One region of the Corynebacterium marinum DSM 44953 genome, then DNA from elsewhere that is predicted to be linked to it. Evidence: riboswitches for the same ligand, from Rfam matches in the RefSeq annotation. Region 1 holds a riboswitch; each other region holds the start of a gene.
What was found. Region 1 has a riboswitch for thiamine pyrophosphate ahead of B840_RS09925 (3-oxoacyl-ACP reductase). Riboswitches for the same ligand answer to the same signal wherever they lie in the genome.

Region 1 (3,262 bases):
GGGCAGCGCGGGCATCCCGTGGTTGCGTGCCTCGGTGTCGTTCATCGAGGTCACCACGTTGACTCCCGCGCGGCCACCGGAGATGTGGTCCAGGCTGGCCAGGAGACGCGCAGCGTGGAACGGCGGCCAGAATGTGGCGGAGGCGGTGGCCACCAGGCCGATCCGCTCGGTGGCACGGGCCAGGGCGGTCAGCGTGGTCACGGGCTCCAGGAACCACAGCGGGCCGGACCCGACGCCGCCGAGGTCGGCGGACTGTCCGTCGGCGAGGAAGACGGCGTCGAGAAGCCCCCGCTCCGCGACCCGGGCGAGGTGCTCCCAGTACGCGATGTCACCCAGCCTGTGGGAGGAGGAGTCGGACGCGCGCCACGCAGAGGTGTGGTGGCCGGCGGCGAAGGCGAAGAGGTTGAGGTGCACGCCGTCAGTCCTTCACCAGTCCGCCGTCGACGACCAGGTTCTGGCCGGTGACGGCACGCGCCCACGGGGAGGCGAAGAACAGGATCGCGTCGGCGAACTCCTCCGGCGTGGTCACGGACTGCAGTGGTGTCGACGCCGCGATGAGGTCGAACACCTCGTCCGGTGTGGCCGCACTGGCGTCCGTGGTGCGCAGCAGGCCACCGGAGAGCATGTTCACGGTGACGCCCCGGGGCCCGAGGTCCGCGGCGAAGGTGCGGGTCAGGGAGAGCAGTGCGGCCTTGGCGGCGGTGTAGTCGTGGTACGGGACCACCGGGTACTGGAAGAGGTTGGTGCCGATCGTGACCACGCGGCCCGAACCGGACTCGTCGAAACCGGGCAGTGCGGCCTGGATGACGTTGAGGGCGCCCTGGATCGCGCCGGAGAACTGGTTCTCGAAACGTCCGTAGGAGATCTCGTCGGCCTTCGGCCGGGCGTCACCGTCGAAGGAGAAGTCCACGAGGGCATTGTTGACCACGGTGGTCACCGGGGCGTCGAAAACCGCGTGTGCCTGCGCGTACAGCGCCCCGACCTGCCCGCGGTCGCGGACGTCCGCCCGGATGGCGACCGCCCGGCCCGGATGCTCCCGGGCGAGTTCCTCGGCAGCGTGGGCACTGGAGAAGTAGTTGATGATGACCTTCGCGCCCTCGCGCAGGAAGGCCTCCGAGATGGCCCGGCCGAGGCCGCGGGCCCCGCCGGTGACGAGCACGATCTGCTCGGAGAGGGCTGGTGCAGTTGTGGTCATGTGGACGCCTTTCCGGGAAAGGCGAAGGTACCCCGCTGGGCCCCACCGGGGTAGGCCTCGGCGGGGCAGTGGACATTCCCTTCGCCAGCATTAACTGGATCAGGTTCGACGGGTGTGTTCTCAGCTGCCCGCGGGCAGCACCCCGTGTCACGCGGAACTCACCGTAGCAGTCCCCGACACCCCGTCACAGTTTTCGGTAACCTCGGTCACACATCGCCCCGAACTTATAGGAGTGACCATGACCGACATGCGCGACCCCCGCACCCTCCACCCGAAGATCGACCCGCCGAAGCAGACGCAGCCCCACCCTGGCCTGGACGCCGAACTCGAGCCCAAGGGGGACCTGGGCCTGGACACCTACCAGGGCAACGGCCGACTGAAGGGCAGGAAGGCCCTGATCACCGGCGGCGACTCCGGCATCGGTGCCGCCGTGGCCATCGCCTACGCCCGGGAGGGGGCGGACGTCGCCATCGCCTACCTCCCCGAGGAGGAGCCGGACGCGGAGAAGATCATCCAGGCGATCGAGGACGCCGGCCAGAAGGCCCTGGCACTCCCGGGCGACCTGCAGGAGCTCGCCCAGTGCGAGGCCATCGTGGAGAAGACCGTCGAAGCCTTCGGTGGCCTGGACATCCTGGTCAACAACGCCTCCCGACAGATCTGGCACGACGGCATCGGGAACATCCCCGACGATGATTTCGACGCCACCATGAAGTCCAACATCTACAGCTCCTACCGGGTGACCAAGGCCGCCCTCCCCCACCTCAAGCCGGGTTCCTCGATCATCTTCACCTCCTCCATCCAGGCGTACGAGCCCTCCCCCCACCTCCTCGACTACGCCATGACCAAGGCCGCGATGAACAACCTGTCCAAGGGTCTGGCCCAGCAGCTCGCGCCGGAGGGAATCCGCGTCAATGCCGTCGCGCCGGGCCCGGTGTGGACCCCTCTCCAGCCCAGCCACGGCCAGCCGCAGGACAAGATCGAGGGTTTCGGCCAGCATGCTCCCCTGGGCCGGGCGGGCCAGCCCGCCGAACTGGCCGGGGCCTACGTGTTCCTGGCCTCCGACGAGGCGTCCTACGTCATGGGTGAGACCCTCGGTGTGACCGGCGGCTCCCCCACCCCCTAGGAACCGCCCAGCTCCGCCAGCAGCTCCTCCGAGCGGGCCCTGCCCGCCAGGTCGCTCATGCCGCCGGTGACGAGGATTTCCTCGGCGCCGGCGGCGTGGAGAAGCTCCCGGAGCCGCGCCCCGACCTGCGCCGGGGTGCCGTGGACGGCACCCGCCAGGGCCTCCTCGACGCGGCGCCGCTCCCGACTGCTGAGCGAGGCTTCCTCCAGCTGCCCCACGGGAGACAGACCGTCGAAGGACCCGGTGGAGCGGGCCCTCGCCTGCGCCCAGGCCTCGGGGAGGAGCAGGTCGCGGGCAGCCTCAGCTGTGTCGGCGACGGCGATGATGAAGGAGAGGATGATCTGCGGGGCGTCGATGAGCCCGGGCCGGAAGTTCTGCCGGTAGAGCCGGGCGGCGTCGACCTGATTGGGGCCGCCGAGGATCACGCCGAGGCCGAGTTCGGCGGCAAGCAGCACCGAGCGGAAGCCCGCCAGCAGGAACACCGGCGTGGCGCCGTGATTGGCCGGCCGGGCGGTGACCGCCGCCTCGCCGCGCAGATATCCGAGCAGCTCCCGCAGGTCATCAGGGTACCGCTTCTTCAGCTCCGCCACGTCGCCCTGGCGCAGGGCCGCGCGGACGGGCGCGGTGAAACCGAGGGAGGAGCCGATGCCGGCGTCCACACGCGAAGGGAACAGGGCCTCCAGGGTGGCTATCTGCTCCGCGACGATCAGGGGCTGATGATCAGGCAGCATGATGCCCGCGGTGCCGATCCGGATCGATTCCGTGGCGGCCCCCACCGCCGTGGCGAGCATCGCCGGCTGGGATCCCGGCAGCCCGGGGACGGCGTGGTGCTCCGCGACGAGGAAGCGCCGGAACCCCCGCGATTCAGCGGAGCGTGCATGCTCCAGCACGCCCTGGAGCACCTCCGATTCACTGAGCCCGGCGATGGCGTTGGCACGGTCGAG
Region 2 (3,262 bases), 1.2 Mb from region 1:
CGAGCTGTCTTGAGGACCAGCGGTGCGGCGGGGTGCGCAGCCCCCGGGCCAGGTGATCCGAATAGGTCAGGGCGCCGCCCTTCGGTTCCGTCAACCCGGCGAGCGTGAGCGCCAACGTCGACTTGCCCACGCCGTTGGGGCCGGTGATGACGGTGGAGGAGCCCTCGCTCAGCCGCAGCGAACGCGGCGGACCCCACTCGGGAAGGAGGTCACGGGCTTCGACGGCCACGGGTGCCCCAGCCGGCACCCCACGGGCGGCGGGCAGCGCCGGCGGGGCGGGGAGATCCTCCTCGCGCACCTCCGACAGCCCCTCCGGGGAGAGGTGGAGGAAACGGTCGACGATGCCGCTCCACAGGCGGGGGCGGTGCTCGGCGACGATGAGGGCGGCGTCAGTCTCCGCCGCGATCCGGGCGACCGCCCCGACGATCTCCCGCTGGCCCGCCGGGTCGAGGTTCGCGGTCGGCTCATCGAGCAGGATGAGGTCCGCGCCCATGGCCATGACGCCGGCCAGCGCCAGCCGTTGTTTCTGCCCGCCCGACAGGTGCCGGGTCGGGTGGTCCAGCGGCAGGTTCAACCCCACCAGCTCCAGCGCGCGACGAACCCGCGGCCAGATCTCCTCGCGCGGCACCCGCAGGTTCTCGCACCCGAAGGCGACGTCGTCTCCCACGCGAGAGGCGATGACCTGGGAGTCCGGGTCCTGCAGCACCATGCCCACGGTTCCGGCGACGGTGAGGGAACCGGCCATTTCCCCGTCCTCCTCCCCGCCGAGGACGCCGGCGAGGGCGGCGAGCAGGGTGGACTTCCCGGCACCGGAGTCCCCGGTGAGCAGGATCCGCTCCCCCCGCTCCACGCGCAGGTCGATGCCGCGGATCGCCGGGGCCACCCGGGAGGCGTGCCGCCAGCCCAGGCCCCGGGCGTCAATGACGGCCACGCCGTTACACCCGCTTTCGGCCCGCGGCGAAACGGTCGAGGGCACCCGTCCCGGCCAGGGCGCGCACCAGCCAGTGGCCGAGCACGCCGGCCAGGACCGCACCGGAGATGAGCAGACACGTGAGGTAGATCGAGTTGAAGGCCAGGGACTTCGCCAGGTTCGCGCTGGTGAACAGCTCCAGGACGAAAGCGCCGAGGGCCGCTCCCATGCCCGCCAGCACCGCGACGGGCAGGGTGAAGCGGCGGTAGGCGAAGGCGAGGAAGATGAGCTCCGCCCCCAAGCCCTGCGCGATACCCGAGTAGATGGTGCCGATCCCCCACTGGTTGCCCAGCAGCGCCGACACGATCGCGGCGAGCAGCTCCACGTAGAGGGCGGCTCCCGGCTTACGGATGACCAGCCCGCCGACGACGCCGCCCAGCAGCCACGTGCCCGCAGCGAGGCCGCCCAGCCCGGGGGTCAGGGTGTCCATGGCGGTGAACCAGGCGTAACCGAAGGAGTTCCACACCCAGAAGATGAGGCCGACGGCCACTCCCAGGACGGAGGCGATGATGATGTCGATGACGCGCCATGACGAACGCGTGCGCGAAGTTTTCACAATAATCTCCCTAGCGCCGGTACTAACCGGATCAGGTTCGACGGTTCGCCGTTTGTCGGCGTCTCAGCCCGGATTCGCACCGGGTACCCGTGACTGGATGTTGGTGGAACACTATCCTAGCGCCCCGGGTTCCCCGTCCCGGTCAGCGACCCAGCGGGTGCCGTCCTGTCCCCCGGTCCGCTTCCACGCGACCTCCAGACCGGTCCCCCGGGCGATCTCGGCCAGGCCCCCGCCAATCATGGCCTCGAACTGGTCGAGTTCCTCGGCCGGGCACTCCAGCTGGAGGAGCAGGACACCGTCCCCGGCGATCATGGCCACCTCGCCTTCGTGCCCCCAGGTGAACAGCATGTGCCCCCGCCCGGACCCGCTGTCCCACTCCGTGTGCGCGGCGTGGGTGAATCGGCCGGCCAGCAGACGTGCGTAGCGGCCCGGGCGATCGCACCTGACCCGGGCTGTGGATGAAGCAGTCATGCCCTCACGCTACCCCAGCAGCCTGAGCACGAGGTCGTGCAGCCGGACGTCGACGCCGTTCCGGGCGGCGAGACGGCAGATGGCGCCCACCTGGGCGTCCAGCTCGTGGCGGGTGGCGGGCCGGCCCGCCGCCAGGTCGCGCTGCATGGAACTGGTGGCATCCGCCGGCATGCGGTCGGCGAAGGCGAGGGTGCGGTCCACGGCGTCGTCGGACAGCGGCACCCCGGCCGCCCGGCCGGTGGCGTGGACCTCCCGCATGAGCGCCTCCAACGTCGGTCGGAGCCGGGTCCGCAGCTCGCCGAGCGGGCTGCCGGCCAGGGCCCCGAGCGCACCCGTCGTGGTCACGTACATCGCCTTCTCCCACACATCCACGAAGATGTCCCCGCGGACGACAGCGTCCACGCCCGCCTCCCGCAGCGCCGCCGCGAAGGCGTCGACGGTGCCGTTCGGGCTGCCGTCCCATGTTCCCGTCGTGTGGGAGATCGGACCGCCGTGGAACTCGACTTTCCCGGGGCCGGTGTGGTGGAAATAACCGCGCACCACCCCGGGCAGGGTGCGTGCGGCGCCCACGACCTCCGCGACCCGCGCGGGCACCTCGACCGAGTTCTGGGTGACGGCGACCATCGAGGTGCCGGGAAGCCCTTCGAGCAGCGACGCCATATCAGTCCCGGCGGAGGCCTTGACCGCCAGCAGCGCGACGTCCGGCGCCCCTGCCTCGCGGAGCGTCCCGACGGCGCGCACCGCAATCGGCTCCTGGCCGTTGAGACGCAGCCCCTCGGAGCGCAGGACCTGCAGTGTTTCGCCCCGCGCAACGAACACGACGTCATGACCCGCCTGAACCAGGTTCCCGCCGAACCAGCCCCCGACGGCGCCCGCTCCGATGACTGCGATTTTCATGCGACCAGCCTACGCGCGCACCGCGGGCGGGAGGACTACACTGCATCTCATCCAGACCCGCAGACAGAAAGGTCACAACAATGGCCGGTGGCCTCATTGCCCTGCTTGACGACGTCGCCCTCATCGCCCGGGCAGCCGCCGCCAGCGTCGACGACGTCGCCGCCGCCGCCGGCAAGACCTCCCTCAAGGCGGCCGGAGTGGTGGTCGATGACGCGGCGGTGACCCCGCGCTACGTCACCGGCGCCACACCCGCCCGGGAGCTGCCGATGATCTGGCGCATCACCAAGGGATCGTTGATCAACAAACTGGTCATCATCCTGCCGATCGCGCTGCTCCTGTCGTGGATCGCCCCCTGGGCGCTCACCCCG
Region 3 (3,262 bases), 830 kb from region 1:
GGAAGGACGCGCCGATGCTGGTCTCCGCCTCCGCCGTCGGCATCTACGGCGACCGCCCCGGGGAAACCCTCACGGAAACCAGCGGCCCAGGTGAAGGCTTCCTCGCCCGGCTCTGCGTCGACTGGGAGGCGGAAGCCCTCAAGGCCGGCCCCGAGGCGAAGGTGGCGCTGCTGCGCACCGCGTCCCTGCTGCACCCGGAGGCGGTGCTCAAACCTCTGATTCCCCTCACCCGGTTCGGCCTCAACGGCCCGCTGGGCACCAGCCGTCAGATCTGGCCGTGGATCTCCCTGGAGGACGAGGTTCGCGCGATCCGCCACATCATCGACCACGGCATCACCGGGCCGGTCAACCTCAGCGGCCCGACCCCGGCCAGCGCCCGCGACATCGGTCGGCACCTCGCTGAGCGTCTGCGCCGGCCCTACCTCATCCCCGCGCCGAAGTGGGCGCTGCGGATGGTCCTGGGCCGTGACGCCGCGGAGTCCCTGCTGCTTGCCGACGCCAGGGTGGAACCGGAGGTGCTCACAGGCTCCGGTTTCCAGTTCACGGAGCCGACCGCGCAGTCGGCCATCGACAGCGCGCTCGGGCACTGACTACCAGGCGCGGTCGGCCTGGGCGAAGAACTCCCGCTCGTAGACGCAGGCGTTGAGGTAGGCGGCCATCGCCTGTTCCCGCTCGGCCGGGGAGGCCGCCGCCAGGGCGCGCTCGGTGCGCGCGATGGCGCCGCGCGCGCCCTCGATGAACTCCTCCCCGGAGTAGGTCTGCAGCCATGCGTGGTAGGGGTGCTCCGGATGGTTGTCCCCGGTCAGTTCGAAGCCGATCTCCGCGTAGAGCCAGTAGCAGGGCAGCACCGAGGCGGCCCCCACGGCATAGGGCTCTACGGCGCAGGAGGCGACGAGGAAGTTGGTGTAGGCCAGGGTGACGGGGGAGGGGGCCGTGACGGTGACGCCGTTGGTTCCCAACCAGTCGCGGTGCAGCTGCGCCTCGCCCGCCAGCACCCCCATAGCGCCCTCCGACCAGCCGATCTGCCCCTCCTGGTCGGTGGCGTTGGCGGAGAGCAGCGCCAGCGCCCGGGAGTAGCGGTTGAGGTACTGCGCGTCCTGGTCCAGGTAGAAGGCGAAGTCCCGGTGACGCAGGGTGCCGTCCCGGAGCTCACGGATGAACGTCAGGTCCATGATCTCGTTCCAGACCTCGCCGGTGGCGTCCCACATCGCCTGCGTGTGCGGTCCGGCGGGAGCCAGGTGCGGGGCGGGGGCGGGCACGCTCGGCAGGGTGCCGGTGAGGTGCCGCCACGGGGTGGTGTCCGCCGCGGCCGCCAGGCGGCGGGTGCGGTGGAAGTGGTCGACCGGGCCGTGTCCGCCGCCGACGTCGAGGTCGTCGGCGTGGCGGATGGATTCGTGGAGCCAGCGGGTGGACCACTCGAGGGCCTCGGCCGCGGACTCGCCCGCTGCCATGCGGGTGGCCAGGGCCGCGGACAGGGAACAGCCGGTGCCGTGCGTGTTTGCGGTGTCGATGCGTGCGGTGGGGACGTGGTGGACGGTGCCGTCCGGGTGCACGACCGCGTTGTCGGCGGCCGAGCCCGTCAGGTGCCCGCCCTTGACGATGACGGTGGTGCCCGCGTCCGCGGCCAGTCCCGCGGCCTGGGCGATGGCCTCGTCGAGGTCGCCGGCCATGTCCGTGCCGCAGAGGACCGCCAGCTCCCGCAGGTTCGGGGTGATCACGTCGACCAGGCGGCCGAGTTCGCGGACGCCGGCCTCGGCGTCCTCGTCGAGCAGCCGGTCGCCGGAGCTGGCCACCATGACCGGATCGAGGACGACGTGCCCGGCCGGGCGGGCGGCCAGGGCGTCGCAGACGACCGCGATGGTGTCCACGTCGCCGAGCATGCCGATCTTCACTGCGTCGACGGTGACGTCGTCGAAGACGGCGGCGAGCTGTTCCCGGAGGAACTCGTGGGGCGGGGTGTGCACGGAGCGGACCCCGTGGGTGTTCTGCGCCACCAGCGCGGTGACGGCGGCCATGCCGAAGCCGCCGGCTGCGGCGATGGACTTCAGGTCCGCCTGGACACCCGCGCCTCCCGTCGGATCGGTGCCGGCAATGGACAGAACGCGTGGCTGAGTCACGACAATCCCTTCGCTAGTTCTAGCTAGAGCAGGTTCAATGGGTATGTTCTCAGCACAGCCCTGCAGCCGTGCACCCCAATGTCGTGGAAAAGACTATCAGTAAGTGGTGATCCCGCGGTCGAGGAAGACCCGGCGCGTGTCCTCGAGTGCCCCCGGCGACGGGGGCTTCGTGTCCGCCAGGTGGTAGGGGATGCCCAGCTCGCGCCACTTGTCGGCGCCCATGTTGTGGAAGGGGAGCACTTCCACCCGCTCGACGTTGGGCCAGCGCGCGACGATATCGGCCACCTGCGCCACGTTCTCGGGGTCGTCCGTCAGACCAGGCACCAGGACGAAGCGGACCCACACCGGCTTGCCCAGCCCGGCCAGACGGTCGCCGAAGTCGATCGTCGGCTGCAGGGACTGGCCGGTGACCGTGCGGTAGGTGTCCTCGTTGCCGGACTTGACGTCGAGAAGCACGAGGTCGATGTTGGCCAGGTCCCCGTCGCTGAGACGGGAGCCGAGAAAACCGGAGGTGTCTATGGCCGTGTGGATCCCCGCCTCATGGGCTGCGGCCAGCACCCGCCGGGTGAAGGCGAGCTGGAAGAGCGGTTCGCCGCCGGAGATGGTCAGGCCGCCGCCGGTCGCCCGGAAGACGCGCTGGTAGCGCTTGACGCGCTTGACCACGTCCTCCACCCGCTCCAGGGTGCCGGTGCGCATCTCCATCGTGTCCGGGTTGTGGCAGTACCGGCAGCGCAGCGGGCAACCGCTGAGGAAAAGCGTCATGCGGGTGCCGGGGCCGTCGACCGAGGTGACCATCTCCCAGGAATGGACGAGGGCGACGTCGCCGGTGAGGCGGGCGTCGAGAAGCTCGGGGCGGGTGAGGTCCCCGGCGGTGCCGCCGAGACCGGCGGCGACCCCGCGGGCCTTCTCACCCTGCGACGGGGTGAGATGAACGGCACCGGTCACACCGTCCCCGGCCACTACGCGCCCTGGTGGAAGGTGCGGGAGATGACGTCGCTCTGCTGCTCGCGGGTCAGCTTGACGAAGTTCACCGCGTAGCCGGAGACCCGCACCGTCAGGTTGGGGTAGTTCTCCGGGTTGGCCATCGCGTCCTCGAGCGTGGACTTGTCCAGGACGTTGATGTTGGCGTGGTACAGGCCGGAATC

Region 2: it holds a riboswitch for thiamine pyrophosphate, as region 1 does, so the genes downstream of both, B840_RS04350 (ECF transporter S component) here and B840_RS09925 (3-oxoacyl-ACP reductase) in region 1, are expected to answer to the same signal.
Region 3: it holds a riboswitch for thiamine pyrophosphate, as region 1 does, so the genes downstream of both, B840_RS06050 (bifunctional hydroxymethylpyrimidine kinase/phosphomethylpyrimidine kinase) here and B840_RS09925 (3-oxoacyl-ACP reductase) in region 1, are expected to answer to the same signal.

The regions. Positions count from the first base shown of each region.
Region 1 is NZ_CP007790.1:2,095,353-2,098,614, forward strand. It holds gene B840_RS09920 (LLM class flavin-dependent oxidoreductase) at 1-414, opposite strand, end outside; gene B840_RS09925 (3-oxoacyl-ACP reductase) at 419-1,195, opposite strand; TPP riboswitch at 1,254-1,350, opposite strand; gene B840_RS09930 (SDR family oxidoreductase) at 1,434-2,318, shown strand; gene B840_RS09935 (MsnO8 family LLM class oxidoreductase) at 2,315-3,262, opposite strand, start outside.
Region 2 is NZ_CP007790.1:882,701-885,962, reverse strand. It holds gene B840_RS04355 (ABC transporter ATP-binding protein) at 1-931, opposite strand, end outside; gene B840_RS04350 (ECF transporter S component) at 936-1,526, opposite strand; TPP riboswitch at 1,517-1,627, opposite strand; gene B840_RS04345 (DUF2218 domain-containing protein) at 1,638-1,997, opposite strand; gene B840_RS04340 (2-dehydropantoate 2-reductase) at 2,007-2,894, opposite strand; gene B840_RS04335 (DUF808 domain-containing protein) at 2,975-3,262, shown strand, end outside.
Region 3 is NZ_CP007790.1:1,260,374-1,263,635, forward strand. It holds gene B840_RS06045 (TIGR01777 family oxidoreductase) at 1-590, shown strand, start outside; partial or broken gene B840_RS06050 (bifunctional hydroxymethylpyrimidine kinase/phosphomethylpyrimidine kinase) at 591-2,117, opposite strand; TPP riboswitch at 2,106-2,205, opposite strand; gene pflA (pyruvate formate-lyase-activating protein) at 2,214-3,077, opposite strand; partial or broken gene grcA2 (autonomous glycyl radical cofactor GrcA2) at 3,077-3,262, opposite strand, start outside.